3 regions of the Schleiferilactobacillus harbinensis genome follow, and region 3 is predicted to be linked to each of the others. Evidence: riboswitches for the same ligand, from Rfam matches in the RefSeq annotation. Region 3 holds a riboswitch; each other region holds the start of a gene.

Region 1 (10,633 bases), 1.4 Mb from region 3:
TGACGGAACGCGCTGGGCAGAAATGGGAACAGAAACGCCAGGAATTAGCCAGCAAGAACCTGAATCCCTATGACGGGCACGATACCGTGGGCATGGTCGCGCTGGACGCTCAGGGCCGAATGACCGTGGGTACATCCACCTCTGGGCTGTTCATGAAGCGCACCGGCCGCGTGGGCGATTCTCCGCTGCCTGGGGCCGGCTACTACGTCGACAGTACAATTGGCGGGGCCGCGGCCACGGGCATGGGGGAAGACTTGATGAAAGCCAGCCTCAGCTACGAGACCGTTCGCCTGATGGGCACCGGGCTTAGTGCCAGCGAAGCCCTGCGTCAAGCCGTATATCCGTTCATTGATCGGCTAACCAAAATTGGCCAGCATCCCCGGGAATTTTCCTACGTTGCTTTGCGTCAGGACGGCGACTGGGGCATTGCGACGAATGTGGAATTCACTTTCGCCGTGGCCCAGGACGATGGCCCGACGCAAATCTATATTGCCCAGCCCAACGGCGACCAGCCGGATATTCAACCGGTCACGGCCGAGTGGCTGGCGGCGGACAAAGCCCGCCGGCAAGCACCATTAGCTTAGGAAAGGAGCGAAAAATGCCATGAATAAATGGATGGAAAAACATGTCTTACCGATTGCGGTGAAATTGAGCAATAACGTGGTGCTCAAATCCATGCGGGATGGCTTCTTGATCATTACCCCGCTGATCATCGTGACCTCAATCTTCTTGCTCCTGGGCAACTTCCCCATTCCCCATTGGGAAGAATTCTGGACCGGTGTCTTCGGCAAAGGGTGGATCGACTGGTTCACCGCCGTATCCAATGCCGTCTTCAGCTTTACTGGGATGCTGTCCTCCCTGGCAGTCGCCTATGCCTACGCGAAAAACCGCGGCGTGGATGCGATTCAAGGGGCGATCGTGGCCCTGGTCTCCTTCTTTATTTTGACCCCGACCACCATGGTCGTTGGCAAGAAGACCATTTCAGCCGTGAATACAACTTTTGTCGGCCCCAACGGGATCTTCCTCGGCCTGGTCATTGCTTTCGTCAGTGTGGAAGTCTACCGCTTCGCCGTCAAACGGCATTGGGAAATTAAAATGCCTGATGGCGTGCCGCCGGCGGTCACGGCCTCTTTCTCTGCCTTGATCCCCAGTGCCTGCGTCATTCTGGTGTTCTTCTTTGTCCGCTTGATTTTTACGTTCACCAGTTTCGGCACCGCATATCAATTTATTTATTCGATATTGCAAGCCCCGCTCAAGGACGTGGGCAACTCGCTGCCGTCCGTCCTGCTGTATAATACGCTGTCCTCGCTGCTGTGGTTCTTCGGGATCAACGGCCCGGCGGTGGTCAACAGCGTCTGGTCACCGATTTTCTTCGTGCTGACCCAGGACAACCTGCACGCGTTCCAGCAGCACAGCGCTCTGCCCCATATTTACACCCAGCAATTCATTGATATGTTCACCACCTTTGGCGGCGGCGGCTCCACGTTGAGCCTGCTGATTGTCATTCTCTTCTTCTGCAAGTCCAAGCGCATGCGGGAACTGGCCAAATTGGCCTTGGTGCCGGGGATCTTCGGCATCAACGAACCAATCATCTTCGGCTTGCCGGTCGTCCTGAACCCGGTGATCGCGGTGCCGTTCATCATCACGCCCGTTTTGAATACTTTGATTGCCGGCCTGTGCTTCACCTGGGGCTGGATTCCGTATACCAACGGGGTGAATCTGCCCTGGACGACGCCCATCGGTTTCTCCGGCTGGCTGACCACCGGCAGCTGGCGGGGCGTGGTATTGCAGTTTATCCTCTTGATTCTCGGGTGTTTGATCTACTATCCCTTTGCCAAGGTTCAGGACCAGCAGTATTTGGAATCTGAATTGGAGGCCCAACAAGCGTGAAACCATTAGAGCAGAAATTTGAACAGCGGCTGGACCGTGATTGGCCAGCGATTACCGCCGCCCTGCGGCGCTTGATCGCCGTGCCGTCCGTAGAGGGCCCAGCAGCGCCCCGCGCGCCCTTCGGTGTCAACCCCCGGCAGGCGTTGACCACTGGGTTAGAAATTGCCCAAGAAGCCGGCCTGACCACCGGCCTGGCTGGGGACGCCGTCGGCTGGGGCGAATACCGTTCGCCAGCTGCCGCCACGGATGACTACGTCGGCATCGTCGGCCACTTGGATGTGGTGGCTGCCGGCAGCGGTTGGCACACCCCGCCCTTCGAGTTAACGATTACGCCGACTCAGTTCTTAGGCCGCGGCGTTTTGGACAACAAAGGGCCCTGGTTGTCTGCCCTCTGGGCCCTGCGCTGGCTGGCGGAAGACGGCGCCCCGCTCAAACGGCCCGTCCGCGTTCTCGCTGGCAGCAATGAAGAAAGCGGCAGTCAGGATATTCCTAAATACCTGGCCGAGCAGCCCGCGCCCATTTGGGGCTACACCCCCGATGGCAAATATCCCGTCGTCTACGGCGAACGGGGCATCCTGCGAGGCGCGATCACCTGGCCCATCGACACTGCCGTGCTGGGTCCGCAATTCGCCATCAGTGGCGAATTCTCCCCGGCCATCGTTCCCGACCGGGCCGCCCTCACCTTCCCGGATGGTCATCAAGAACACTTCCACGGGAAGAAAGCACCCAGTAACGCGCCAGAATTAGGCGACAATGTTTTAGATCACCTCACTGCCGCCGGTACCCAGCTGCCCGGCGGCGCCGGCGACTTGTTCCAGTGGTATCAAGCGCACTTTGCGGGGGCCTTTGCTGGCGAACACGCCAATATCCGCTTCACCGATCCGGTGAGCGGCGCACTGCAATTAACGCCGTATCGTATTGCGCTTTCTGGCGACCACCTCACTCTGGCCTTCTCCATCCGTTATCCCTTAAATACGACGGAGGACGAAATTGTCAGCAACTTGCGTGGCCTGCTGCCGGCGGGGGCCGCCTTGACGGTGACCAGCCGCATGGCCCCGGTCAAACACGACCCCCACAGCCCGTTCATCCAGGCTTTGGCCAAGGTATACACCGATATCACCGGCACCGATGGTTCACCGGTCACCACCACGGGCGCCACTTATGCCCGCAGTATGCCCAACATTGTCGCTTTCGGTCCTTCCTTCCCCGGGCAAAAGGGGATCGCTCATAAGGAAGACGAGTGGCTGAATATTAGCGATTTCCGCCGCATGCTGGTGATCAATTACCTGAGCATCCAAGCCCTCGCAAACCTATAAACGTTGACACCGAATAGTTTTCACTATTCGGTGTTTTTTAATAGGCGATGTGCTACACTGTACGTATGAACACATGAGCATACATTCATATGTTAGTGAAGCAATATTTCGAGAAAGCAGGTGTTATGATGGCCCATGTTCATTCTCAACCCACGCCGCCGCAGGATCATACGGCGGCCTTCAAATGGGGCATTGGTTTAAACGCCGCCTTTATCATCATTGAGGGCGGGGTCGGTCTCGCGATGGGGTCTCTCGCTCTGGTGGCCGACGCTGGTCACAACCTTTCTGATGTCTTAGGGCTGGCCATTTCCTGGGCCGCGATGGCCCTCAGCCAGCGCGCGGCCACCAAGAAATTCACTTATGGTTACAAGCGCTCGTCTATTCTGGCCGCCCTGCTGAACGCCGTCATTTTACTGGTGGCGATCGGCGGAATCATTATTGAGGCCTTGCAGCGTATCCAGCACCCAGCGCCGGTCTCCGGTTGGTCCGTGATCATCGTGGCGGCTGTTGGGGTGGTGATCAACGGCTTGACCGCTTTTCTCTTCCTTTCTGGTCAGAAACACGACCTTAACATTCGCGGCGCCTTTCTCCACATGGCTGCCGACACCGCCGTCTCCGTCGGGGTCGTCATTGCCGGCTTCGTGATGCTGTATACCGACTGGTACTGGCTGGACCCGACGATCAGTCTGATCATCGCGGTGATCATCCTGATCACCACTTGGCATCTGCTGATGGACGCCGCCCGGCTCTCCTTGGATGCCGTACCAAAGAATATCGACTTGGATAAGGTGCGGGAATCGCTGCTGGCAATCCCCAGTGTAATTGAGATCCACGACCTGCACATCTGGCCGTTGAGTACGACGGAGAACGCCTGTACCGTCCATCTGGTGCGCAACACCATGGCGGATAACAACGCCTTCCTGGAACGCTGCGACCGGCTGCTCACGTCCCAATACGATCTTTGTCATGTCACCACCCAGGTTGAGCTGGGCCGGCTGACCGATGAGTCCACGGATCATTCAGTGTAACGACCGGATACAAAAATGCGGACCGCCTGAGTTTTAGGCGATCCGCATTTTTTCGTCCGGTTATTCCCGGTACTTCGTCACTTTGTCCGCAATCGTCAAACCCTTACTCTCCGGGAAATAGTTGATCTTAACGTACACCATCTGCGCGTCGGCCCCAGCTTTCACGGCCACTTTGGGCACTTCTTTGACAATGTCCATCAATTGGTCGTAATCGCCCTCCAAGCTGGTTTCAAAGGCACTGACATCGTAAGTGACGCCGGTGGACTTGATATAATCGAGCACCTTATCCACAATGGCTACCACTTTCTGCTTATCCGGATACATGGGCAGTACTTGAATCGCAACACTGGCATTCATCTGTCAATCACTCCTTGGGGAATAGCAAAAGGCCCTGACCGCCGTCAAGATCACAGCTAGCCAGGGCCTTACACCACATGAATGCGGACTACCATCCGCAACTCCCTACGCCAGCATGATCTGACAGGTTCAAAGGGTCGCGGGTCACACCCGCCTCTCAGCCGCTAACGCGACTCCCCTGCTATTCGATTTTTTTATTCCCCAACAGAATACTCGGAAATGGGGCGTGGCGCAAGCTAGGAAAGGGAAACGTCCCGGCGGTTGAAGATGTAGTCGGCGATGAGGTAGAAAATTGCAATATAGATCACTAAGCCAATCAGCCAGCCCCAAACATTCAGGGCCGCCGCCCCGGTTGCTTGCGAACTGGATAACGGATTATAAGCCATCAAATTGAACGGATTCCACTTGATCCAGTACCACTTCTTAGTCGTCATCAGCACGTCCAATAGACCGCTGAAGATACCAAGCACCAGTTGCATCAGAATACTGAACGTGATGGCCAGCCCTTGGGACCGCATCCCTGCTGCCAGCACAAAAACCATCGACAGGTAGAACATACTGCTGAGCACATTCACCCCGACATCAGCTAGGCCATAGAGCCAAGAATTCATCCCATGGCCGACCACTTTATCCAAGCCGCCGAAGCCAAAGAACGCCCCGGTAAAGAGTGCAGCGACTACGTAGATGGCCAAGAGTGAAACAACCAGATATGCAAAGCTCGCTAACAGTTTGGAAAAGAGAATGGCATGGCGGGAATACGGCCGAGTCAGTAAGATTTTGATCGTGTTTTTGGCAAATTCTTCAGTAATGATGATGGCCGTCATGACAATGGCAAAAATCACGACAAAGGCGGCCCCGCTGGAAAAGATCGAGGAAAAAGCATCCGCGGCCTTGATTGCGCCAGTACTGCCGCCAGTTGCGGCACCGTTGGTCCCAACTGTGAAGCTGGTGTTCAACGCCTTGGCGCCCCAAGCGGTCAGACCAGAGATAACCGCTGCGATCAGCAACAGAATCCAAGATGACTTCTTCGCCCAAAGTTTGCGCCATTCATTGCGAAATAGATTAAACATTGGCTTTCTCCCCCTCCTCTTTGGTCAGCGCCAAGAAGCTCTCTTCCAAGCTGGCTTGCTTCAGCTGCATCGTCGTGACCGGGATGCCGGCGTTGAACAATTCTTCAGCCAGCTGCTTCTGGAACGCATGGGGATCGCCAGCAGGTACCTCAATATCAAAGGTATCGGCCTTGCGGGTATAGCGCATTTGCAGTTTTTGCAAAATGACGACCGTGTCGTCCGGCTTGGCGGTGATCAAGGTCAAGTGGTTGGTGCCGTGGGAAATCAACTCATCCATGGTCCCCTGGTACGTCACCTGACCGTGCTGCAAGACCACCAAATCATCAGCCAGAGATTGAATATCGCTTAAGATATGGCTGGAAATGACAATGCTTGTGCCTTGATCGCGCAAATCACTCATCAGCGTCCGAAAATCATGGGCGCCCGCCGGATCCAAGCCATTGATCGGTTCATCCAGCAACAACACTTCCGGTTTGTGCAAAATAGCCTGGGCAACGCCTAACCGTTGGCGCATTCCCAGAGAATACGTCTTGACTTTGGCATTGCCATGATTGGCCAAACCGACGCGGTTTAAGACTGCGTTAATATCTTCATTGCTGATCTGTTTCCGGCTCATATCTGCCAGGAGGCGCAGATTCTTGAAGCCGGTCAGATAATTATAGAACTCCGGCGCTTCGATCATTGCCCCGACGTGGGCGATGGCCTTGGTGAAGTTCTTTTCAACATCTTCCCCCATGATGGTCACCGTACCGCTGGTCGGGCGCATCAAATGCACCATGATCCGCAGCGTCGTCGTCTTGCCGGCCCCGTTTGGTCCCAAAAGACCCAGGATGCGGCCCTTACCCACAGAAAAAGTCACATCCTTCAAGATCTGAACGTAGTGCATCTTCTTGGATAAATGCTCGACACTGGCGGCGTAGTCTGTCGTATCTGCCATAAATCATACCTACCTTCCAATGAGCCGCTTAATTATTACTCATGGGACCAGTCTAGCAGAAATGGGGGTAGGACGAAACTGATTCGATGCGATTGGTCTTACATTATTGACACATTTGGGGCAGGGTGGCGGGGGTGAGGCTTTCTTTAAAAGGGATGGGGCCGGTCGCGGCTTCTTCTCCTAAACGGGCTCCGGCCGACAGCGGCTAGGGGGTGGCGTTCTCCTCCTAAACGGGCTCCGGCCGACAGCGGCTAGGGCATAAGGAGCAGGATGCATAAAACCTAAGTGCGGGTTTTCTGCATCCTGCTCCTTATGCCTACGCCGCTAACCGTCGGCCTGCGCCCTCTGTGTACAAAAAAACCGCTGGTTGGGGGACCAGCGGTAAAAGGAGTAAGGGTGGCTGACGATTGGGGGATCGTCAGTCTTTTTTTCATGTTCACTTGGGGGGAAGGAAATGAAAAAAGTTGAATTATTGGGGTGGTTAAGTTCTATCTCAACCGTTCTCTATACTAACGGATGTTTATGAACAAAGTGTGAATAACGGAGGTTATTCTATTTTTTACAAAATAGTTTAGCGAAAGTTGGTAGGCACCCGCTGTAAAAGGGTTCCTAGACGAGTATTCACAAAGATTAAGCCAAAGAGAAGCCAAATCCCTAAAAACAGCTGCCTTTTAAGTATCCGTTATTTGTTTGCACGCCGCAAGTAATTTTACTAAACTTTTCCTAACTGAGCTGCACCCCTGCTGGCCGGTACGCACAACGGTCTGGCGCACCGCAAAACACAGCAAAAAGAACGCTGACGAGCGGTCAACGTTCTACAAATGGTTACTTGTGGGTATCGTCGTCGTTCTTCTTAGTCTCTTCGGTCCATTCTTCCCGGGTCAGCATGTCCTTCACGTTCATCTTAACCTCGGTCACCTTCAACCCCGTGAGTTCCGGAATCGTCTTGCAGACCGTGTTCACCACCCGGTCGAAGATGGCTGGCGCACTCTTGCCGTATTCCAGAATGGCTTCAAAGGAAACGGCGACTTCAGCGTCATCAGATACATCCACGCTGACCCCGCGGGTATCGCCGGAGGTGAACATATTCGTCATGTTATCCATCATGCTGCCCTTGAGATCCAAGACGCCCTCGATGTCGCTGGCCGCGTGGGCAGCGACCTTGGCAATTACATTGTCATTGAAGGAGAGTTCCTTGTTCACGCCGGTCATTTGCTTGTTGTCCATCGTTGCTGTGGTCATTTAACATCTTCCTTTCGTTTCTGTCCCTACACACCTTGGGCGGCCAGCTTCTTCTGCCGCGCCAATTCATTATCTGTGGCCTGCTTGCGCCACGCTTCTCGAGTTAATACGTCGCTGACGTGGACGTTCAATTCCACGACGGTGAGTCCGGTCATCCCCTCGATCCGGTCCCGGACCCGATCGCAAATCTTTTGGAAAATCTGTTGGGCATCACGCCCGTATTCCAGGACAATATCCACATCAATGGCAACTTGTTTCTCTCCGACTTCGGCACTAATGCCTTTGGTCAAGTCGACCTGATTGCGGAATTTATCTGCGATATCGTCCAAGAAGCCGCCGGTCATGGCCAGCACCCCGTCCACCTCGCGGATCGCCACCCCAGCGATCTTAGTAATGACCCCATCGGCAAAGCTCAGCGTGCTCACCATGGGTGTCTTGGTTACTGCGTCTTGCGTTGCATCCATTCCCCTGCACCTCTGCTTTCTGTCACTTGCTGACTCAATTCGTTTGCAGCATTTGCTGAATGCGTTTCAGCACTGGCAAGATCTCCCCGCTTTGGAAAGCGCCGATCACCCAGCAAATACCGGCAACGGCAACAATCAATAGGGCTGACCAGAATCCGGCCAGAATGATGGCCGTCGTGATCAGACCGCCAATCAAGGCATATTTCATGGCGCGACTCATTGGTTTCACCATCCTTTTCCGTTTCTGTCCCTAGATCACCCGGGCGTTAGCGGATTTGCCCGGGGCCACGGTGACCCGTACTCTTTCCACCGGAATCCCCAAGGTCGTCTGTACTTTGTCCCGCACCGTCTGTTCGATGTCGGCCCCCAATTGCTTCAGACCCTGGTCGTGGTGGGTGAACGCTTGTACTGTGACCCGAGCTTTTTGGCCCCGATCGAGCAGTGCCACGCGGGCGTCCACCCGAGTCACCGGGTGTTCTGCAACGACGGCCCGTTCCACCGTGTTCGCCACTGCCGTTTCCGAAATGTGCAATTGCCCCTGATTAGTGGCAAAGGTCAATTGATCGGTCGTCGCCTTTTTGAAGAGTATCCGCAACATCGCCCCCAAGAGATAGACCAGTGTCCATAGGCTAAGGATCGCCGCGGTGGTGCCTAACCACGCCTGATCACTCAGCCACCGCCGCAGCGGCATCAGCCAGGACACTGCCGGTGCCGCCAGCACCAGCAGTATTAATGGCGCGATTAAGGCCACTAGTCCCATGAGCGTTAAGATGACTTTCGTCCCTGAACGCATCCCCTCACCTCGCTTTCGTCTTGCTGAATAGAGAAGCCATCGCTTTTCTATCTAATATCAGTCTAACGAAGCGCTTCGCCCACTGGCAATCAGCAGCCAACCAAGGGCGTCGGCACCGGCAGGGCTACAGCGGCATACAAAAACACCCAGTTATCACACGAATGCGACGACTGGGTGTTACTTGTTGATAGAAGAAATTACTTGGTGGGCTTCAAGTCCAGATGCTTGATAATTTCATCCATTGTTTGATCCAGACCAATATTGGTCAGGAACGGCAGGCCGTTAGTGACAGGCTTGCCATTGGGGTTCTTGTATTGGGTGGTGGTGATGACCAAATCGTAGTCATCGGCCATGGACGGTACCTCGGGGATCGAGGCTTGGTCGATTTTGTACTCATCTTTAGGCACACCGCGTTTATCTAACTCTTCTTGTAATTTGCCAATGGCGATCGTGCTGGTGACCACACCGGCACCGCAGGCTACGAGAATCTTTTTCATAATTATGAACACCTTTCTTATTGATGGCACTGACTGCCGTCTATATTATTGCGCATTGGCCTTGGCAGAACCAGTCTTGGCGTCGGCAACGATGTGATGGCGATTCCAGAGAACCAATACCGCGCAGAGGGCAATTCCCAGAATGTAGGCCACCCACTTGTAGTTGGCCACTTGCACCAGCAACCAAGGGAACGGGTCGGAACCGTGGTCAATACTGGAAATCAGAGAAGAGCCCTTGGGGATCGGGAACTTCGCGGCCCGAGCGGCCTTCGTGATCAACGGCGCCAGGTTGGTGCCGATCCACAGACCCAGAATAACGTTGATTGCCCCAATGATGAAGGACCGGAAGAAGTCGCCGTGGACCACGGAAACGATCAGCGGGAACATGAAGACGAAGCCGACCAGCCCGATGGTGGGCAGGAATTGGTTGCCCGGCAGGATGAAGGCAAAGATCAAGGCCACCGGAATCATCAAGGTCGCGCAGGCCAGAACGACGGGACTGCCGATCCCAACGGCGGTATCCATCCCAATGTACAGCTTGCGTTTGCCGGAGAACTTCTTCTGAGTCCAACCCGTGATGGCGTTAGAAACCGGTATGACCCCTTGCAGCAGCAAAGCAGCCATCTTCGGCGTGATGACCATGACCGCAGACAGGGTCACGCCCATCAGCAGGATCTTGCCGATCTTATCCGCGACGTTAACCCCCGGCGCGGCCGCATAGGCGATGGCCCCGATAATACAGCCGATGACGAAGCCCAGCAGGGTCAGCTCACCCCAATCACCGAAGCGCTTGTTGAAGTCTTCGGCGTTCAAGTGAATTTTGTTCACGCCGGGAATCCGCTCCAGGATCCAGTTAATGACAATAGCGCTGGGCACGAAAGAACCGGCATAGCCGTGGGGGATAGAAATCCCGGGCAGGCTTAAGTATTTTTCAGATAACGGCGCCATCCGGTCAGCAATGACCATGATCACGATCATGTTGACGGAAGCCAGGAACAGGCTCAAAACAATGTCGTGGGTCAATTGATAAACCAAGGAC
Region 2 (10,633 bases), 1.4 Mb from region 3:
CTGTGGTGGGGGGCACCTTGGCCGTCAATAACGTGATCACCTTGACCTTGGGCGGTCTGGCCGCTTTTCTGCAACTGAGCCGGGGCTTTACCCAGCCGGTTGCTCAGATCTCGCAGCAGGTCAATTCGATTATCATGGCCTTGGCCGGGGCAGAACGGATCTTCGGTCTGCTGGATGAAAAGCCGGAAAGCGATGACGGCAAAGTCACGCTGACGAATATGAAGAAAGACGCCGCCGGCAATCTCGTTCCGACCAAAGAACATACCGAGAACTGGGCCTGGCAAGTACCCGGCACGCCAGTAAAGCTAGTGCCCGTGCAAGGCGTTGTCGAGTTTAAAGATGTGAACTTCTCCTATTATCCTGGCGTCCAGATTCTGCACGACATCAACTTGACCGCCAAGGCTGGGGAGAAAGTCGCCTTTGTCGGGGCCACCGGGGCCGGGAAGACGACGATCACCTCGATGATCAACCGCTTCTACGATATTGATTCCGGTCAGATCACCTATGACGGGATTGATATTCGGGAGATTAAAAAGGCGGACCTGCGCCGGTCGCTGGCCATCGTTTTGCAAGAGACCAATTTGTTCACCGATACGATCATGAACAATATTCGGATGGGCAATCTGGATGCCACCGATGATGAAGTGATTGCCGCGGCCAAACTGGCCAATGCCGACGAATTCATCCAGGAATTACCCAAGGGTTATCAATCCACGATTGACGGAGACGGCAGCGACTTGTCCCAGGGCCAGCGGCAGCTACTGTCGATTGCCCGGGCCGCTGTGGCCGATCCGCCCGTGATGATCATGGACGAAGCCACCGCCAGTATCGATACGCGGACTGAACGCGCTGTCCAAGCTGGGATGGATAACCTGATGAAGGGCCGCACCACATTTGTTATCGCCCACCGCTTATCCACAATTTTCAACTCTGACCTGATCATTGTCTTGGATCACGGGAAGATCGTTGAACGGGGGAATCATGAACAATTAATGGCGCAACACGGCGAGTATTATCAATTGTATACAGGCTCGCTGGTACTTGAATAAGTTTCATTTGGCTGAAACGGGTCAAGAATTCGCATTGCGCGGGTCCTTGGTCTGTTTTTTTATTTTCTCCTGGGGGGAACGGTTGTCACCGTTGTATTTGTCCGTGCAATACCGGTATAATTGAGCTAGACTAGATTTTGAAGCGTAATCGTAGATAAGGGAGTAGGTGTTGAACGGTGGAGTATTGTCCAAATTGTGGCTACCCTGTGAGCTCACAACAGAACTTTTGCCAAAATTGCGGTTATCCGTTAACGGAACGGGCCCGGCAAATGGTCATGGGGGTGGCCCAGTTAAAGTTGTTGCAGCCGATTCAAGGGGATGGCCAACAGGGGGACCAATCCGCGACTGCAATCCGGACCAGTGAGCGCACAGTACCACAAAATGGGACCTTGGGTTTGACGGCGGATACGCCGGCAGAGCCCAGTCCGGTGCAACCGGAGGAGCCGACTTTCTCCAGTCAGCCGACCTGGGACCAAGGCCAAGGGCAGCCCGCGGCTAATCAGGCAGCCGCTGATCAATACGATCAGGCTCCGGTTTATCCCGGGTTCACACCGCAACCGGCCCAGCCGGAACCAGCCAGTGCGCCCCAGGATCAACCGTGGCAGCAGCCGCAGGGATCCGGGGCCCCGGCTGATTTCGCTGGTCAGAATAATTCCTATGCGGCCCCGCAGCAGAACGCTAACTATTACGGCACGCCCAGCGGCAATGCGTATGCTTCGGTGAATGACCAAGTGCCGCCGCAGCAACCGGATTACGGTGCGCAGCAGCCCGCCTACGGGTCAGCCGCACCAACGGATACCGATCCTTACGGCAGCAGCACCGGGGCCAATTATCAAAGCGCTCCGCAGCAGCCGCAGGCCCAGCCGGCAGACGCCTATCAAGCACCGAATCAGGGGCAAGATGGACCATATCAGCAAGCACCTGATCAATACGGCCAAGCTGCCCAGCCGCAGGCACCGCAGTATGATACGGCCAACAACTACGCCGCTGATACTGCTTCCGCTGCCCCAGACAGTGCATCCGCGGCCAGCAGCTACGACCCGATCAATAATGACTACGGTGCCGCACCGACTGATCAGACTGACCAAGATCAGGATCAGTACGCGGTCGACGATGAGGCGGCTGAGCCCAAAGAGAAGTTCCATATCGGCGTGACTGATATCTTAGGCGCCATCTTCTCCTTCGTGGTGATGCTCGGAGTTTATATTCCAGGCTACTTCTCTAATACTGCCAGCTTGGTCGACTTCAGCAATGGCACCTCACTGCTGAGCAAGATGCAGTTGACATCACCCGCCGCGCTGCGCTACCTGCTCTTAGTGGTCGCCGCCATTGGCCCGCTGATTTTTATTGTCTTCAGTTTCTGGAAGCGCCGCTCGTCACCGCTCATCCGGTTCGGGGCGGGGGTCTTCAGCGTCATCGGCTACGCGTTCCTGTTCGTGCTGATGTTTGCTAAGGGCGCCATTACCACGGTGCAAATTCAATCCACCGGGTTTGCATTGATTGGGTATATCTCCCTGGCTTGCCTGTTGGGCGAGTTTATCATTGGGCTGGTTGACCTGATGCGGTCTTAACGCGGTCATGCTAATACAAAAACACACCTGCCGAATATTTTCAGCGGGTGTGTTTTTGTGTTGCCTGTTAATTACTCAGTCGGTGCACTCGGCTTGCAAATGATATACAGATCAAGCATTGATGCAATTAGAATCACAATCAAGACGATGCCGTTGCGACGGAAGATTTGACTGGCATTGACGACATAAGGGACGATGCCCAGTAAAACGCCCCACCACGTGGAGAGGCCGACATCGTGAAAGCGGCGTACGATCAGGGCCATCATGGGAACAACGGCCATGACAAAAGCAATGATGAAGATACCCGTCCAGATTGGTGCATTGTGCCAGGCTTCGGGAACCATTACTAACCACAGATTGCCGGTAGTGGTATCTGCATTGCCGCCTGCCCATGCAAATAGCATTGTGGGAATAGTCATAATGAGCAAAGCGCCCAGTACTGACCACCAATACTCCGAGAGGCTGCTCCTACCGCTGTAATCAAACGCTCTGGTGTAGAAAAGCTTCATGGCTTGGATAAAATTGACAGGTTGCGTTTTGTTTTGGGTGGTCATCATGTTAAAAGCACTCCTTTCAACAGAATCACCGATTTAAGTCTCACCAATCATTGAAATTGTAACGTATAGGTCTTCCAACGCTTGGTTGTATTGATGACAAAAACAAGTATCCTATAGCATAAGGGGGGAAGTTTGATGATCGATCAGCTTGCTAAGCGCTATGGCCAGATATTTCACGAAATCAGAGTGCGCCGCTGCCTAACGATTGATCAGGTACGCGGCGGGTTGGACGCCAGTACCGTGTCCCGGTTTGAACGCGGCCTGGCGATGATTTCCACGGCTAATCTAATTGCCCTCCTGCATTCAGCGGGGATGAGCGGCACCGAATTTTTCAATATCGTTGGTGCCTTACAACCCACGGTGATTGAACGATTGATGGACGATATTCAGCTGGCCGATCGGCGGGCGGATCGGCCAGCTCTGCAAGAGGCTGTGCAGGTGCTTAAGCAAAATACGGAGGGGAGCATTCCGGCTCAAATCTTGGTTATGGTGGTCAATGGGGCAATCACGCGGATCACTGTGCCGGAGTATCAGTTTGCAGCCACTGACCAGGATCGGATTGCAGATTATCTGACAGAAGAGCCGACTTGGTTCAAACTGGAATATTTTATTTTCAACCAAGCCGTACCGTCGCTTTCGGCGGCTTTGAACCTGCGCTTGTACCGGAATATGATGCGTTCTTTTGCGGCCAATCGATTGCCGGATTACACCGGCTTGGTGGGCTCGTCGCTGGCTAAGCTGGCAGTGGTTTGGCTCCGTCAGGGGGATTGGAATACGACGTACCGGATGATCCATGATGCCAAACAGTATCTGGCGGGAGCCAACAGTGTGCTGATCACTTACCGGGCCCAATTGATTGAACTGGCAGCCAACTATCTAGACGCTCGGGATGGAGATTATTTGCTAGCTATTAAAACCAAGCTGGCTTTCTTTCAAACCGTTGATCCAGCGATCTACCAGGCCGATTTGCGCTGGCTACGCTTGTTGCAGGTACCGGTGTGAGGCAGTCCGCCAAAACTGGTGGAATTGCTGGCTGATGATGGGCAGCAAAACGATGATCAACAGAGCCAGACACCACCAGCTCAAATTGAGCAGCGCACTTTGCGGCTGTAACGCGTCGCTATCCGCGGTTTTCTGCAAGATACCGGTAATCGTCTCGTTGATTCGGAAATAGGTAAGCGGAAAATTTGGAATTGCCGGCATCACTTGGGTGATCCCCACTACCAGCAACAGGCCCACCGTCGTCAGCCAGCTATTCCGGAATAACTGAGCGAAGACCATGTTCAGCAAAGTGAGAAAAAGGATCAGCAAAATGATTAAGCCGAATGCTTGGAACAGATAACTGCGCAGCGGCATAAAGCTTTCGGCGAGGCCCAGGCCCTCAGGGTTGGAGAAGCCGAACACAGGATACCGCAAGTCGCCCCAGCCGGCGCCGAGTCCAATCCCGAGCGTAACCAGTCCTAGGGGTAACAGAACAATCTGAGCAAACGTATAGAAGATGATACTAAATTGGTTTCCCAGTTGTGCCAACGTCCGTTGTCCTTGCAACAGCAGCCAATCGCTGTGGGCTTTCTTATTGGCCAGCTCTTTAGCCCATTGCCGGCCCGTCAGTAGAATACCCACCAAAAATAGCAGGATGACACTATTGGCGCGAATCAAGTACCAGAGGTAATACCAGCCCTGCAAATAGTAGTGGGGATTATCGCGCAGCACCATCTGAGTGTCCTGGGTACTCAGCCCGTCCAAATCACCAGTACTCGTTTCAATATCCAAGCTGTCCGGGTATATTGGTGTGATTTTTTGGCGCCGCATGTATTGAAATTGGCTATAGGTGCGCGCCATGCTGTTCAATAACACGTTATTCATAGTTTCAATATTTGCGTACAGGCGAATACCGAACCCTGGCAACACAGTTGTTTGATTCTTTTTAGATAAGTTAATGGCGAGCGAATCCATGTACCACTGGTGATAGGCAGTGGGTGATTTTTTAAAAGAAATCAGTTCGGCACGCCCCATTTGTTTATTTCCGACATACTGTTTGTCCAGCCTTTGCGTATAATTTTGCAGAAACTGCGTCTGAGCCTGGCGTTGCTGCCAAAAGCCAACGCTTAACCCAATTGCCAACAGTAAGACAACTGGCCAGACCAAGGGCCGTTTGCGCAGTTCAAAACGTAGCGCATATCCCCATCTTTTCATGTTTGTTTCCTCCTTACAGGCAGTGATCAATCCCACCACTTATGTTCAGTATGCCAGAAAAAGCAGCTTACAGGGCGTAAGTTGCTTTTGCGCAAACAAGTAAATTGAATAGAATATGCTAAGCGGGAACGAATTCGGTGCTGTCAATCACCCGGTCCACCTGTTGGGCAATGGTCGGCCGCAGGTGGTGGGTGACCATGACCACGGTTAAGTGCGGGTCAGTGACGATCATTTCTTCAATGGCCTGGGCCGATAGCGGATCCAGAGAAGCCGTACTTTCATCCATAAAAACAATTTGTCGGCCTTGGAGCAATCCCCGGGCGAGCACGATCCGCTGCTTCTGACCGCCGGAGAGATTATGGCCGTCTTTTTCCACCATTGTGGTCAAACCGCCGGGCAGATCAGCCACCATCTTGGCCAGGCCAACCCGTTGGATGACGGTTGCCACCGCCGTATCAGAATAAGGTTCGCCCATGGTCAAATTGTTTTTCAACGTATCGTTGAACATAAACGGTGTCTGGTCCAAATAGGTAACCTGCGCGATTAGGCTGTCCGGGAGAATTTGCCGGTAATTTGTCGTGTCGTACAGCAGAGTGCCGGTGTAATTTGTCAGGTTGCCGATGAGCAGGTTCAGAACAGTCGATTTACCGCTGCCGGAAGGGCCGATTAGGGCATACTTTTTGTTTTTAGCCACCGTTAGGGAGAAGTTTTGCAGGATTGGCTGACTCTCTTCGCTATAAGCGAAGGTAATATCATGCATCTGCAGGGCCGTGGTGAACGGAGCGATTTTTTCTAACCCTGCCGTGTCCCGCACCGGTACCTGATCGAACTTATTGAAAATGGGAATAATGCTCTTCATGTCCATATAGGAGGACATGACACTGGTCAGACCGGAGAAAATTAGACCGGCAAAATTCATGCTGGCATTCACCGTGCCCACAGGGACCAGGTGCTGCCATACCAAGTAGCCGGTGAGCAGTAGAACGAGGTTTTGGCAAATCGCACTCGTACCCCAAATCGTCGCATTCGTAATGCCGTACATTTTTTGCCAGGAATTGACGTGGACCGCCACGTCGTTGGAGGCGGCCACCGTCCGCTTGACCAGGAGTTTGCGCAGGCTCAGTAAATTCAAAGCATCAAAGCCGCTCAGCACATCTGAGATACGGCCCATCAACCGTTCATTGGCGTGGGTCATCGCTAGTGAATGGGCCTGTAAAGACGTGTCGAACGCCTTGGGGACCAGATACACGACCACGGCCAAAACCAATACTGCGATGCTCAGGGAATAGTGGTATGCCGTGAGGGCTGCCGCGGCAAAGATGACGGAAAAGGAAGACTCGACAATTTCCAAGGCATCGTAGAATCCGTTGACCCCAATGGTGTGGACATCATTCGTCAGCCAAGAGGCATAGACTGCCGGTGATTGGCTGTGAAAGACTTCGTAGCTGGTATTGCTCAGCCGAGCGGTGATGTCTCGGCGAATAGCGGTATTCATCAGTTGCCGGCAACGCGAAAACTGATATTGCTGCACGCCCATTAGACCGCAGTACAGGGCATAGGCCGCGGTCATAAGCCCCACCCAGAGAAAAAATTTAGGAAACTGGCCGGCTACCAGTGCCGTCAAGGCATTGGCGCTGCCAATCCCGTTGGCGGTCTGCATCACCGCCATGAATAGTACGATGATCACTAATAATGAATTTGGTCCCTTAAATTCCCAGAGATAGTGCCGTAAATGCTTATCCATGCTGATCATCCTCTCGTTTATCTTTTGTTTGCGGAAACCAAAAAAGCCGTCAACTGTGCGTCGGCAGCTGCGGCTCAAAAAATAAACGATGGATGATAGGCACCACAAAAAGCAGGTGCCTTAATCCCACTTACTCAGAGGATTAGGCTGCCGATTCAATTTTCTGGCGTGCATCGGCAAAGAACACCAATGCAAAACGAGAGAAAATCTTTTCGCGCAGCATCATGGGACAACCCTCCTCTGATTTATGATGGCCTAAAGATACCACCAACAATGATAAAAGGCAATATGAAAATTAAAAATAGTTGTGAAGGCCCTGTGAGCACGCGCCTGTCCCGATTTCAAGCTGTTTTACCGCCATTATGCTATAGTAGATAGGTCAATATTCGAGGAGGAAAGATTTTGGAACGCGAAACAATCACCGACCTAGGGGCGGTTTTGGCCGGCTTCATTGCCGGCGCGGGGTTGCTGCCGGTGTTTACCCGGTTTTCGAAACGGCGGGCGGCATCGCAGAAGGTGGAGGCTCAGGCTCAGCAGCGGTTGGATCTGCCGGCCAACGATGGCAATTTTTCAGTCAAACAAATTCCCACATTATACGTCCACGGATTCCGCGGCGGCGCCCATTCGACCCAGCAGATGGTGGAATCGGCGGCCAAAGCGACCCGCCAGGACAGCTGGCTGCAGGTCACTTACGAGGGCGGCGGCAAGATGTCCTACGCGGGGAATTGGACCAACGACCCGCATCCCATCGTGCAGGTGGTCTTTAAGGATAACTGGGTCGGTACCCGGTTTATTTCGCGTTATTTAGAAAAAGTCCTGCCCGCCCTGCAAGAACGCTACGGCTTCACCCAATACAATGCGGTGGGCCATTCAGTTGGTGCCACAGCGCTGGTGTTTGCCGAAATGCGGAATTACGATAATCCGAAGTTTCCCAAGCTGAATAAGCTGGTCCTGGTGGGCGGTCCCTTTGATGGCGTCGTTGCGTTGGGCGATCTGCCGAATTTCAACCGCTTCACGTGGAGCGGCCGACCGATTTTGATGAACCCGACTTATTTAGAAATGCTCTTGAGCCGCAATCGGTTCCCAAAAGATGCCAAGGTGTTAAATGTGTTCGGCAACCTGAACAATGGGACGAATACGGACAAGTACATCACCGTGATCTCAGCCAAATCGATTCGGTATATTTTGGCGCCCATCGTTAAGTCCTTCAGTGAAATCGAAGTTCGCGGCTTGCCGGGGGAACACAGCATGCTCCATGATGACTCGCTGGTGCTGAATAAGATTAATAAGTTTTTGTACGGTCAGCCGTAATCTGAAGGGCCTTGCCAAGCAATCCAGTTATGGTATGATAGCTTTTGAAAAACTAAATGAGAAACCACACAAGGGGGAGCCATCTGGCTGAGAACGAGTAATCGGACCCTTCGAACCTGTTCGTTAATGCGAGCGTAGGAATTGTGCGTGGTATTGAAAAATACCTCCTTTGTGCTTGGAAACTCAAACATTAGGGAGGCTTTTTTATGTTGAAGAAGAAGATTACCCTCGGCGGTTTGATCGAGGGCGCCATCATGGCCGCGCTGGCCATGGCGCTGAGTTATATTCCCCATAGTATCGGCGGGTTGGGGATTCAATTGCAGTGGGGCTTGCTGCCGTTGATTCTGGTTGCTGAGCGGCGGGGTTGGCAGGTGGGAACAATCGCCGGTTTGATTTGGGGCTTGCTGGATGCCATGCTCCGCGGCGGCAGCAATCTGTTGAACCCGCTCCAGATTATCATGGAATATCCGGTCGCGTTCGGTGTCCTCGGTCTGGCTGGCTTAGTGGCCCTGCCGCTGCGAGACGCTTTGAAGGACCGCAAGTTAGGCATGGCCGTGGGCTATATTTTCATTGGCGGCCTAATCGGCACCATTGCCAAGTATTTCTTCCACTTCATTGCTGGGGTCTTCTACTGGGGTCCTTATGCCCCCAAAGGCTGGAATGTGTGGCTGTTCAGCCTGTATGTTAACGGGATCAGTGCTGTTTTGGGATTGATTTACGTGGCGGTGGTCCTGGGCGTACTGGCCTCCATCGCACCGCAATTATTTGTGGTATCGAATCGGAATCGGCATATTGAAGAGGCTCATTAGTTAATTTAAACAAAGCAGATAATGCCCGCTGTGGTCAGTAATTTGGCTATGGTGGGCATTTTCTCTCTTGAATCTGGTATAGGCCGGTTCGAGAACATCACTTTTTTAATTTGCTTAGTACGGCAATATGCTGGTTTGCTGAATAAATCGCTTGCACAAAAGCAATTTAACGGCACTGACGATATTATTGACTATGCTGATAGTGTTGGGTGATTGGATAATCAGTTAAGAGAAAGGGTGGGCACCATGAAAGCTAAGATAATGACAGCATTGCTGGCGGTGGCGGCTGGATTAGGCATTACGGCGGCCATGCCCAGTACGACGGCCAGCGCGGATACCGCCGGTTCAGTGATCGTTTACGATGGAAATATTGACGGCGTCGTGCGGGTGTTCCAAGGCCAATTACCGCCCAAGACGATGACTTATCGGCAAACATGGGACGGCGGCCGGTATACGATCAGTGTGACGCTGCAAAGTTACCGTGAAGCTGGCGATGGTCAGTATATTGGAATTTATGCTGGTGAGCTGCATCGGTTGGGCGAGCGGCCGGCGGAGTGAGGGCCTGACAGCCTCCGCGTAAACGGGCTCCGGCCGACAGCGGCTAGGGCAGAAGGGTGAAGGACCAGTAAACCTAAGCGCGGGTTTTCTGGTCCTTCGCCCTTCTGCCTACGCCGCTAACCGTCGGCCTGCGCCCTCTGTACAAAAAGAAGCACCGTCGCCTGGTATCGGGTCGACGGTGCTTACTTTTTATTGTTCAACTGCCAGGGGGAGGCTGGTTGGCTGAACTGTTGGATAGGTTGTTGGGGGAGGAAAATCAACATGAAGAAAAAGTTTTGGTTGCTTGCTGTTGTTGGCAATCAAGTCGAGGACTTACATTAACTGCCTCGCTCTTGACATTTTCTATATTATCTGGAAATTGCGAAGAATTTGTGACGTTTAGGTGGCGTAATTTCGAAATGTGGTCTTATCTGGAATTCTTGACTTGGCCCTTCGGCAGCGTCAAGGCAATCAGCGCGCCACCGACACCAACCAGCGCGAAGATGAAGAACGTCCATTGGAAGCCGACGACTTGGCTGGGGATCTTCCCTAAACCGGCGTTTTGATTGGTAAACAGCGTCAGCAGGGCAGTCGCAATAGCGACGCCGGCGGAGCCGAACAACTGCCGAGCAGTGGTCGTGACGGCCGTGGCATGGGCGACCAGATCTTCCGGTAAATCATTGGCTCCCATGGTCACACTGGGCATCATGACGAAGGCGTTGCCGCTTTCGATGAAGGCGGCCATGATGATCGATAGGACCAGCAGGCGTTGGCTGGCGGCCCAAATCATCGCGGCCATACCGACGACGATCAGACTTTGGCCGATCAAAACCACCCATTTGCCGCCCATCCGGTCCAG
Region 3 (10,633 bases):
AGCGTCCCATATGCTATCCCAAACCACCGTTCTCGCCCCCTGCCATGAATGGTGATGGTTATTACGACACCAATATAACATTCACCTTGGTCAATGTATATTTCAATGGACAAATATTTCCCACTTGGTGACCAGTAACAAGTTGCCTGTCAAGCTCCATAATCTTTGTTACGCCAGCCGTTTCCTCGACCTCAGAATATTTTTTTACATCCTGCTGCACACCATCAGTAAGCGCCCTCATTCCCCATTTTTTTAGTCCACGGTATGGGAAAAATGACAAATTAAAAACGTTCGGCGATTCCCCCCCGAACGTTCCTATACAGCTTTACCGCTTACAGCACCGCCCCATTGCTCTGAATAGCCTCTTTCAACCACGCATAACTCTTCTTTGGCACCCGCTTCAGATCCTTCAAATCGTGGTTTCCGCGGTTCACATAAACCACGCCATAGCGCTTATCCATATTACCCTGAGAACTGGGAATATCGATCAAGCCCCAACCCAAGTAGCCCAGGACGTCCACGCCTTCAGCCACCGCATCCTTCAAGGCTTGAATGTGTTCGCGCATATACAGGATCCGCGCATCATCCTGGATCATGTGCTTACCGTCCCAATGCTCCCGCAAGCCGATCCCGTTCTCAATCGGGAAGACCGGCACCCGGCCGCGGTTATAGAGATCGTGCAGGACCGTATTGAAACCCTGGGGATCCACCTGCCATTGCCATTCATTCGTTGGCAGATACGGACTGTGCCCCACCCCAACTTGCGGATAGTAATTCGGCACGGTCCCCAGCGGAATCTTAGTACTGTCCATCACGGCACTGGAATAATAACTGAAGCTCAGGAAATCGCTGCGGGTCTGGCTGATAATATCCAGTTCTGCCGGCTTCAAGATATCCGCCAAATGGTTGCGCTGCATGAAGCTCACAACTTCCGGGGAATATTGGCCGGTGGTAAAAATATCCACCAGATTATCCATCACATATTCCTTGAACCGGCGCACTGCCGCCACGTCTTGGGGATTGGCTGTTGCCGGATAAACCTGCTGGTACGCGACCATGCCGCCAATTTGCAGCTCCGGATAATCGGCGTGCACCGTGTTCGCCACCAGCGCATGGGCCAGCGCCACATTGTGCTGGATCTGGTAGAGATCATGGAGCGAGCGGGGCCCTTCAAGGTAGCCGGCGATCACGAAGGCATCGGTCAGACTATAGAGATTCTGTTCATTAAAGGTAATCCAGTACCGTACCCGATCGCCGAACCGCTTCAGCATTTCTTGGGCGTAAACATAGAACGCGTCCACCACGTGCCGATTCAGGAAGCCGTTGTATTTCTGGGCTAAAGCCAAGGGCATGTCGAAATGATACAGACAAATCATCGGCTGAATGCCGGCCGCCAGCAGATCATTGATCAGCCGATCGTAAAAGGCGATCCCCGCTTCGTTAAACACCCCCTCGCCCGTCGGTTGAACCCGGCTCCAAGAAATTTGGAAACGATAGAAATTCATCCCCAAATCTTTCATCAGCGCGATATCTTCGGGATAGCGGTGATACTCGTCAATCGCCACGGACCAGTCGCTGGCGTTCTCCGTGGCCGGCCGCACATCATACACCGACGGGCCCTTGCCCCCTTCGTTCGTCGCCCCTTCGGTCTGCATACTGGATGTGGAATTACCCCAGAAAAAATCGTCACGCAATGTCGTCATGATTTCGCATTCTCCTTCACATACTGATTTATCTTCAGTATAAGGGATTCCTGCGGCGGGCGAAAGGGCTTTCCGGCCTTGCAATTATTGGTCCAGCCCGGTAGACTGAAGCATACTTAGGTACGTTGAGGTGGGACAGCCGTCCCAAGGAGGAAATTATGCAGAATTCGATTTACGGTCTCACCCAAGCCCAATTACAGGACTGGATGGCGGCCAATGACCAGAAAAAATATCGTGCCGCCCAAGTTTGGGAATGGCTCTATCAGCACCGGGTGACTTCGTTTGCGGAAATGAAGAACCTGCCGGATGCCCTGATTGCGCAATTGAACGACAACTTTACGTTCAGCCCGCTCACCGTGGTGCAGAAACTGACGGCCACGGATAAAACGACGAAATGGTTGTTCCGGATGGCCGATGGGCTGCTCATCGAAACTGTCCTGATGTACATGGATTACGGTCTTTCGGTCTGTGTCACCACCCAATCCGGCTGCAACATCGGCTGTACCTTCTGCGCCAGCGGTCTGATCCGGAAGCAGCGGGACCTGACGGCCGGCGAAATTGTCGCCCAGATCATGCAGGTCCAGCATTACCTGGACGCCGCCGGCGAGGGCGAGCGGGTCAGCCATGTTGTCGTGATGGGCATTGGCGAACCGTTTGATAACTTCACCAACGTGATCAACTTCATTCATATTATTAATGATCAGCACGGTTTGGATATCGGTGCCCGCCACATCACCGTATCCACTTCTGGGCTGGCTAATAAGATTCGGGAATTCGCCGACCTGCACCTGCAAGTCAATCTGGCTATCTCGCTCCACGCTCCGAATAACGACCTGCGCAGCAGCATCATGCGCATCAATCGGGCGTGGCCGCTGGAGAAATTATTTGCGGCCATTGATTACTACACAACGACCACTAATCGGCGGATCACCTTTGAATACATCATGCTCAATGATGTGAACGACCATCCAAAAGAAGCCCATGAACTGGTGGAACTGCTGACGCCATTCAAGAAATTGGCTTTTGTGAACCTGATCCCCTACAACACCGTTGTGGAACATCCCCAATACAGCCGCAGCACCCCAGAGAATATTGCCAAGTTCCACGACATTGTTTACCGCGGCGGCATCAACTGCGTCGTCCGCAAAGAACACGGCGGCGATATCGACGCCGCTTGCGGCCAGTTGCGGAGCAATATGCTGCATAAGAAGAACACGATTGGTGTGCGCTTGCCGGAGAACGCTCAGGCGGCTCAATAGGCCAAGCAGCACAAACAAAAAGGACGATTGCCCGCCAGCACCATGGCCGAGCAATCGTCCTTTTTAACGCATCAATTAGTCTATTTCCACGCCCACGGGTCTTCCCGCCAGGTCAACAGCGATTCCCGTTCCTCAGCGGTCAAAATATGAGCCTTCTCGGCTTGATGGATCAGCGTCGTATAGTTAGTCAAGGTGTGCAGCGGCAACCCCGCCTTGGCAAAGTTTTCCGTCGCCGCGGGCAATTCATACGTGAAGATGGCGGCGACACCGAGTACCTTAATGCCTGCTTTTTCCACGGCCTCCGCCGCTTTAAGCACACTGCCGCCAGTGGAGATCAGATCGTCGATCAGAACTACTTGGGCATCTTGGGCCACGTGCCCCTCCACCTGCTTGCCCGCGCCATGATCCTTAGGCTTAGACCGCACATACAGCAGCGGCAGGCCCAACCGGTCGGCGGTACTGGTGGCATGGGGAATCCCCGCGGTGACGACGCCGCCGATGTCGGTAACGGTCGGATATTCCGTCATGATCAGCCGGGCCAACCCCGCGCTGATCCGGCCGCGAATCTCCGGGTAGCCGATAGTCAACCGATTGTCGGTATAAATGGGGGCCTTGATCCCGCTGGCCCACGTGAAAGGCTTGTGCGGGGCGAGGGTGACGGCTTGGATATCCAGTAAGTCTTTGGCGATCTGTTCATTAGTTTGCATTAGCGGACGGTACTCCCTTCGAATTGTTGGCGGATGGTGTGATAAGCGGCCAGCGGATCGCTGGCTTGGGTGATGGACCGGCCGACGACGATACCGTCGCTGCCCAGTTCCGCGGCCCGCTGCGGCGTGACGACCCGGGACTGGTCATCCCGGGCATCGGCAGCCAGTCGAATACCGGGATTCACAGTGAGGAAGCCGCTGGGGGTGGCGTCATGAATCTTGCCGACCTCCAGTGCCGAACTGATGACACCGTCCGCCCCAGACGTGGCGGCCAGCTGCGCCAAGTGCACCACGGAATCCAGCAGGGAGAACTCGTCGTTTTGCATCGTGCAGTGCATCGCCCGTTCGTCCATGGAGGTGAGTTGGGTAATAGCCAGCAGTTTCGGTGCTTTCGTCCCGGCTTCAGCAGACCCCTCCAGCAGACCCTCTTTCGCCGCGCGGATCATGTCCGCGCCGCCCAGGCCGGTGACGGTGGTCAATTCCGCGCCCAGCCGGCCGATTTGCTGCATGGCTTGGTGGACGGTGTGGGGAATATCGTACAGCTTCAGGTCCAAGAAGACGTGATAGCCCTTGTCCCGGAGTTGGGTAATAAACTGCGGCCCCTCCCGGTAAAACAGCTCCATGCCAACCTTGACCCAAAGACCGGATTCGCCTTTAAACTGATCCAAGAGTGCCTGCGCCGCGCTGCCATCCACGAAATCCAACGCGATAATTACTGGTCTATCCATCATCCGCCATCCTTTGCCAATTGTTGCCCCTTCACCGGTCTTGCCTACAAAAAAAGCTTTGGCCTATTCCGCGCGCCAAAGCTCCCCAGACCGAATACCGGTCTGTTCCGTTCACTTCGGAGCCTCGCAGGACTCGGTTAAAGTGGCTTGTTTGATTTGTTCAATACCATACGACATTTTAGGGCGTTGGTCAAGGGTGGTTATTTCACGCTGCCGACCAAAATCTCTTCAATCCCCGCCGGAATATCCCGCGGCTGGCTCACGATCACGTCCGCCCCCGCTGCACTGAGCTCCGACCGATCGCCGAACCCGTACAGCACGCCGATCGTCGGCACACCGTTATCGCGACCGCCGATCATATCCGTGTTGCGGTCACCGATCATGATGCTGTTGCTGGCCGCCGCGTCTGCTTCTTTCAACGCATAGGCCAATACGTCAGTCTTCGAACTGCGGATGGATTCGTCCATCGTAGCGCCGTAAAGCCCGCTGAAATAAGGATTCAAATCAAAATGCTGGACGATTCGGTCAATCATCGCTTCCGGCTTCGTGGAAGCCACATTCATGGTGAAGCCCGCTGCGTGCAACTGCTGCAAAACTGGAATCACACCAGGATAAATCTGCATTTCAAAGATGCCCTGATCGGCATAATACTCCTGATACAAATCAATTGCTTGCTTCACCGCCGTGTTATCTAAAGTCGGGTAAAACTGATGCATACTGGCGCTCAGCGTTGGCCCGATAAACAACCGATACTGATCATTGGTCAACGGCGTCAACTGCATTTTTTTGACAAAGTATTTAATACCGGCCACGATGCCTTGCTCAGAGTTAGCAATCGTACCGTCAAAATCGAAGAAAAGTTGTGTCACATGCGTCCCGCTTTCTATAATGAGTAAATTGTCCTCATTATACCAGTTCCTTCAAACAGTCTCCACGCCGGTACGGAACATGACCAGCGCCGTGTCCAGTGTCAGCCGGCCAGAACGCTGACGCATGGCGGGCATGGGCAAAAAAGCCGACAGGATGGTTAGAAAATAGAGGGTAATATCCCGAATGGCATAAGCCGGCTGCAGCTGCGCCCGGTAGGCGGCAAAAAAAGCATCCAGCGGCAGTAAAAATCCCTTTTCCCAAGCAGCGACAACGGTTTGCCGGACAGCCGGCCCCATTTGAAATACATCATGCAGCACCAATTGCAGATCCATCGGGTCTTGATTGGTGAGCTGATGGCCCAGCCGCTGCAGCTTGACGGCAAAACTCGCCGACCCAGCGGTAGCCTTAGTGATCAGGGCGGCCATGGCGTCACTGACGTGCATCACGACAGTGAGATAGAGTTTCTCCTTGGTACCGAAATAATGATAAATCAAAGGCTGCCGCACATCGGCGGCTTCCGCGATGGCCCGGGTGGTGACGCTGGTGTAACCCTGGGTCATGAATAAGGCTTGGGCCGCGCGCAGGATTTTCTGCATCGTGTCCTGTTTTTGCTTTTCTCGTAAGTTCAATTATTTTTCAGTCCTTTTCGTTTATCAACTGATAAATGAGGTGGTATAATAGGCCCACACAAGAGATTGGAGGTCTGCCCTATGTTTCTGGCAATTAAAGAAATTATGCACAATAAAGCCCGCTACCTGCTAGTGATCGTGACCTTTGTGCTCATTTCTTACCTGGTGTTTTTCCTCACTGGTCTAGCCACTGGTCTGGCCCGGAATAACCGGACCGCAATCGACGCGCTGCCGGGGAATTACGTGCTCATGTCCAAGTATGCCAACAAGAACCTGCTCAGCTCGGTGCTGACCAAAGATCAGTATACCGATGCGGCGAAAAAAGGCACGAGCCTGCTCGGCCAAATGACCGTGGTGGCGGAAAACCCAACGACCAATAAGAAGCTGAACAGCAACATTTTCGGTATCAACCTTGACGGCCGCTTACGCCCCAAGGTGACCAGCGGTCGGCTGCCGGCGAAGAACAGCGAAGTGCTGGCCGACGACAGCGTGACCTACTACGGCGTCAAACAAGGGGACCGGATCACGCTGAATGGCAGTACGCAAAAATACCGCATCGTCGGGCTGACCCACGACCGCCGGTTTGCCACTGTACCTGTATTCTACACGAGTTTAGCCACATATCGGCAAATCAAATTCGGGCAAAAACAAATTGCTAACGTGTCAGCTGTTGTCAGTCCAAAAAAGCTGAAGAACCTGCCGAAAAACACGGAACAGGTAACCAAAGCGGCGCTGATCACCAACATCCCCGGCTACACGGCCCAAACGATGACTTTCATGCTGATGATTGGGGCGATGATCGGCATTACACTGTTGATCATCGGGATCTTCATGTATATCCTGACGATTCAAAAAATCGGCATGTACGGCGTCATGCGCGCCCAAGGAATCCGTACCAGCGCCATCGTCGCGGCCTTGTTCTGGCAAATCCTGGTCCTGGCCGTCGTCGGCGTGGGTATTGGGATCGGCCTATTAGCCCTGACGGCGCTGTGGCTGCCTAAAACGATTCCGTTCTATTCCGATCCCCTGCTGCTGGCGATCATCACCGCGGCCTTGATCGTGATGTCCCTCGTGGGCGGTCTATTCTCCCTGCGCCGGATCCTGCACATCGACCCGCTGGAAGCTATTGGAGGCGAATAATCATGGCATTAATTGATTTGAAACAAGTGACCAAAGTTTACGGCAGCGGCCACACTGCGGTCACGGCCCTGCATCCCACCGACTTCACATTATCGTCAGGCGAGTTTGCCACAGTCATCGGTCCGTCCGGCTCGGGTAAAACGACGTTGCTGACGATCATGGGCAGCCTGCAGCAGCCTACCAGCGGCCAGGTCCTGATCAACGGAGAGGATACCACCAATTACAGCGAACACCAGCGCACCGACCTGCGCTTCAACACCTTCGGCTTCATGCTCCAGGGCAGCAACCTGATTCCCTTCCTCACCGTGAAGGATCAATTAGCCCTGGTGGACCGCTTCAACCACCACAAGCAGCACGCCATGTCAATGGATTCGCTGTTCACTATGCTGGGCATCACCGACTTGGCCCGCAGCTACCCGGCGGAACTCTCCGGCGGCGAACGGCAGCGGGTGGCTATCGCCCGAGCGCTGTATAACGACCCGCCGATCATCCTGGCCGACGAACCCACCGCCAGTCTGGATACCAGCCGGGCTTTACAGGTCACCGAACTGCTGGCCACTATTGCCCACAAAATGAACCGGGGTGTGGTGATGATCACCCACGACACCCGGTTACTGGATACGGTTGATACCGTTTATGAAATGCGCGATGGTGTTTTGCAAAAGCTGGACGCCAGCGGCGTGCAGAAAATCCGCGCGGCGGCGGTTTAGGAAAAGTTAACCCGAAAGATGTGTTAGCCTGGGTCAAAGAAAACCACCCAGATCTATTCTAATAGCGCGCCATACTACGGGGAACTACCATTTGAGGATCTCTTGAGCCGATGGTAGTTCCCCGTAGTGTTTTAGCAGGTGCTGCACATCAGCGACAGTGGGGACGTAGCCGGAGTACATTTGGTTGGTGATGGCAAAGACCAGTTCGTCGTAGACGGTTTTGCTGGGCATGGTAACCCCCATGATGGTTAACTGTTGGGGGTCGCGTTCCAATGGTCTATATGGATTGTTTTGCTTGTCTTTCTTGTCCATAAATGTTTCAACTCCTTCAACAAATTATGCCATATCGTAAGGTCAGATAGCCCGCAGAATGCCTCAAAAATTGGATAAATCAATTGAAAAGTCCCTTAAATTAATTGAGTACGATGAAAACAGTTGACCCCCAGCCCAATCCGGGCTAAACTGTAGCCAATTGAAACGAGCTGGGGTGCCATTAGTGGCTGAGAGAAACCCATGAACCTGATCTGGATAATGCCAGCGGAGGGAGCTCATGTTATTCTTTTTGCCATTCGGTCTTTCTCTCGGCGAGAAAGACCGTTTTTTATCTCCCAATCGTTTCAAAAACACAGGGAGTGATTATTTTATGCAACATGCAAATAGCCAAGTTGCCCAAGTGAATCCAGTCCGCTGGACCATTCGGGACGTTATCTTTTTAGCCCTCATCGGTGTTTTCTTCGGCATTATTTATCAACTGTGGAGCTATGTGTATTACGCCCTGGCCGCGACGCCGCTGAAGCCCTACGCCAACGATATGACCATCGGCGTATGGATCATGGCCGGTCCCTTAGCCGGTGTCCTGCTGCGCAAAGTCGGTGCGTCGGTGATCGGTGAATTACTGGCCGCCGCGGTGGAAATGATGCTGTTCTCCAGCTGGGGGGCCGCCGACCTGATTTCCGGTTTCATTCAGGGTATCGGCAACGAACTGGGCTTCGCCGCCACCGGCTACAAGAATTGGGAAAAATTAGGCCTGCTCATGTCCACCATCGGGGCTACCATCGTCACCTTCGCCTGGGATTGGTTCCAAAGCGGCTACAAGGCCTATACCCCAACCATGAACATTACCTTGCTCATCATTCGCTTTGTCTCCATCGGTTTCTTCTCCGGCGTGCTGGTTTACTGGATCAGACAATTGGTGGCCAAGACAGGATTGTTGAAGTAAATGGACCACTTTGCTGTAACCAATTTGACGTTTGCCTACGCTGAAGATGCGCCGCCGATTTTTCAAGATCTGACCTTTGCCCCGGAACCGGGGACCTTCAACCTGCTGACGGGGCCCTCCGGCAGCGGCAAGTCGACGCTGCTGAAACTGTTAGCCGGGTTGTATCCGCAATACGGCGGCGTTATTCAGTCCGGCCAAGTGACGGTGAACGATACCGAGATCAGCACGCTGCAGCCTTTCCAGCGGGCGGCGCACGTGGCGATGCTGTTTCAAAATCCCAGTCGGCAGTTTGCCATGCGCACGGTGCTGGAACAGTTGCAGTTTGCCCTGGCCAATTTACAACTGAGTCCGCCAGAAATCGACCGGCGCATTCAAACGGTGCTCACCGATCTGCACTTGACGCAATTCACCCACCGGGCGCTGGAAACGCTGTCCGGCGGCGAGCAGCAGCGGGTCGCCCTGGCCAGTGTATTAGCCCTGGGCAGCTCACTGATTCTTTTGGATGAGCCCTTTGCCAATGTCGACGCGGCGGGGCGAACGCAATTATTGGCCGACCTCAAAACCTTGCAGCGCACCCAGCATAAGACGATCATCCTCGCCGACCATGACCTGTCCGGTTACGCCGGCTTAGTGGATCAACTGTACCACGTTGACGGCACCCAGCGTACGCTGCTTCAGGAATCACCGGCCGCGCTGCCGGCAACGACCCCCGCGACCCCCGTTCAGGGCCGGCCGCTGACCACGGGGCCCCTGGCGTGGCATGACCTAAGCCTCACCGTCGGGGACCGGCCGCTGATTACGGCCGCGCAGTTCACTTTGCCCGCTGGCCAGCTGGGACTGCTGTCCGGTGACAATGGGGCCGGCAAATCCACACTGTTCGCCGCCCTGACCCGCCAGCGCCGCTATGCCGGTGACATACGTTACCAAGACCGGCCCGCCAAGCAGTACAAGCTGAAGCAATGGGCCCTGCAGGTGGCAGAAGTGTATCAAAACAGCCCGGATCAGTTCATCCGGATCCAAGCCAGCGATGAATTGGCCTTGTCTGCTCAACACAGTCTGCACCCGACGTACTGGACTGCGGAACGGATCGCCCAGGCGGCAGCCCGGCTGAATCTGGCGGCTGTTTTGGACCACGTCAGTTACGCCTTGTCTGGCGGCCAGCAAAAGAAGCTGCAGGTTTTGAGCATGCTGATCATGGGCCAGCCGGTGCTGCTGCTGGACGAACCCTTTGCCGGCCTGGATCAGGCATCGCTGCAAGCAGTCCTGACTCTCTTGCAGCAGACCGTCCATGACTTGCAGCTCAGTGCGCTGGTTGTTTCCCATCAACGGCAAGGCGTCGTCTCGTTCATGGATTACGAATTGCGTTTGGCTGACCAGCAGCTGCAGCTGATCGCCGGGGAGGCGGCTTGATGACTCAAACGGCAGATACGCCCCGCGGACTGAACGCGGCAACATTAACGCTGATCATGATCGGTATCGGGTTCCCGCTGACCTTCGCCCAGAGCGTATGGCTGAACACCATTGTCGCTGGTCTGGGACTGCTCTATCTCATTGCGCTGCGTGTTTCCTGGCGCAAGGTGAGCCTCATTCTGCTCATCGCCCTGCCCCTGGCCTTCGGCAGCTGGATCTCCTTCTGGTTTTTCGGCACCGTCGACCGCTGGCACCTGG

Evidence for each region. Region 3 has a riboswitch for thiamine pyrophosphate ahead of FMM01_RS14860 (ECF transporter S component). Riboswitches for the same ligand answer to the same signal wherever they lie in the genome.
Region 1: another riboswitch for thiamine pyrophosphate. It lies ahead of FMM01_RS08080 (thiamine-binding protein); the one in region 3 lies ahead of FMM01_RS14860 (ECF transporter S component).
Region 2: another riboswitch for thiamine pyrophosphate. It lies ahead of thiT (energy-coupled thiamine transporter ThiT); the one in region 3 lies ahead of FMM01_RS14860 (ECF transporter S component).

What each region holds. Positions count from the first base shown of each region.
Region 1 is NZ_CP041364.1:1,583,196-1,593,828, forward strand. Features, by position in the region: gene FMM01_RS08060 (glycosylasparaginase) at 1-584, shown strand, start outside; gene FMM01_RS08065 (PTS sugar transporter subunit IIC) at 604-1,890, shown strand; gene FMM01_RS08070 (M20/M25/M40 family metallo-hydrolase) at 1,887-3,206, shown strand; gene FMM01_RS08075 (cation diffusion facilitator family transporter) at 3,335-4,234, shown strand; gene FMM01_RS08080 (thiamine-binding protein) at 4,295-4,591, opposite strand; TPP riboswitch at 4,677-4,781, opposite strand; gene FMM01_RS08085 (ABC transporter permease) at 4,828-5,661, opposite strand; gene FMM01_RS08090 (ABC transporter ATP-binding protein) at 5,654-6,598, opposite strand; gene FMM01_RS08095 (Asp23/Gls24 family envelope stress response protein) at 7,424-7,840, opposite strand; gene FMM01_RS08100 (Asp23/Gls24 family envelope stress response protein) at 7,867-8,304, opposite strand; gene FMM01_RS08105 (hypothetical protein) at 8,339-8,524, opposite strand; gene amaP (alkaline shock response membrane anchor protein AmaP) at 8,555-9,097, opposite strand; gene FMM01_RS08115 (PTS sugar transporter subunit IIB) at 9,295-9,594, opposite strand; gene FMM01_RS08120 (PTS galactitol transporter subunit IIC) at 9,640-10,633, opposite strand, start outside.
Region 2 is NZ_CP041364.1:1,620,627-1,631,259, reverse strand. Features, by position in the region: gene FMM01_RS08310 (ABC transporter ATP-binding protein) at 1-1,049, shown strand, start outside; gene FMM01_RS08305 (zinc ribbon domain-containing protein) at 1,226-2,620, shown strand; gene FMM01_RS08300 (DUF805 domain-containing protein) at 2,692-3,177, opposite strand; gene FMM01_RS08295 (helix-turn-helix domain-containing protein) at 3,313-4,179, shown strand; gene FMM01_RS08290 (hypothetical protein) at 4,153-5,373, opposite strand; gene FMM01_RS08285 (ATP-binding cassette domain-containing protein) at 5,492-7,117, opposite strand; gene FMM01_RS08280 (alpha/beta hydrolase) at 7,520-8,428, shown strand; TPP riboswitch at 8,491-8,586, shown strand; gene thiT (energy-coupled thiamine transporter ThiT) at 8,635-9,237, shown strand; gene FMM01_RS08270 (hypothetical protein) at 9,484-9,795, shown strand; gene FMM01_RS08265 (MFS transporter) at 10,202-10,633, opposite strand, start outside.
Region 3 is NZ_CP041364.1:3,006,282-3,016,914, reverse strand. Features, by position in the region: gene FMM01_RS14910 (bacterial Ig-like domain-containing protein) at 1-27, opposite strand, end outside; gene FMM01_RS14905 (glycoside hydrolase family 1 protein) at 333-1,703, opposite strand; gene rlmN (dual-specificity RNA methyltransferase RlmN) at 1,862-2,962, shown strand; gene pyrE (orotate phosphoribosyltransferase) at 3,043-3,669, opposite strand; gene pyrF (orotidine-5'-phosphate decarboxylase) at 3,669-4,397, opposite strand; gene FMM01_RS14885 (HAD hydrolase-like protein) at 4,598-5,266, opposite strand; gene FMM01_RS14880 (TetR/AcrR family transcriptional regulator) at 5,318-5,896, opposite strand; gene FMM01_RS14875 (ABC transporter permease) at 5,978-7,036, shown strand; gene FMM01_RS14870 (ABC transporter ATP-binding protein) at 7,036-7,746, shown strand; gene FMM01_RS14865 (hypothetical protein) at 7,831-8,058, opposite strand; TPP riboswitch at 8,220-8,309, shown strand; gene FMM01_RS14860 (ECF transporter S component) at 8,390-8,965, shown strand; gene FMM01_RS14855 (ATP-binding cassette domain-containing protein) at 8,966-10,375, shown strand; gene FMM01_RS14850 (energy-coupling factor transporter transmembrane component T family protein) at 10,375-10,633, shown strand, end outside.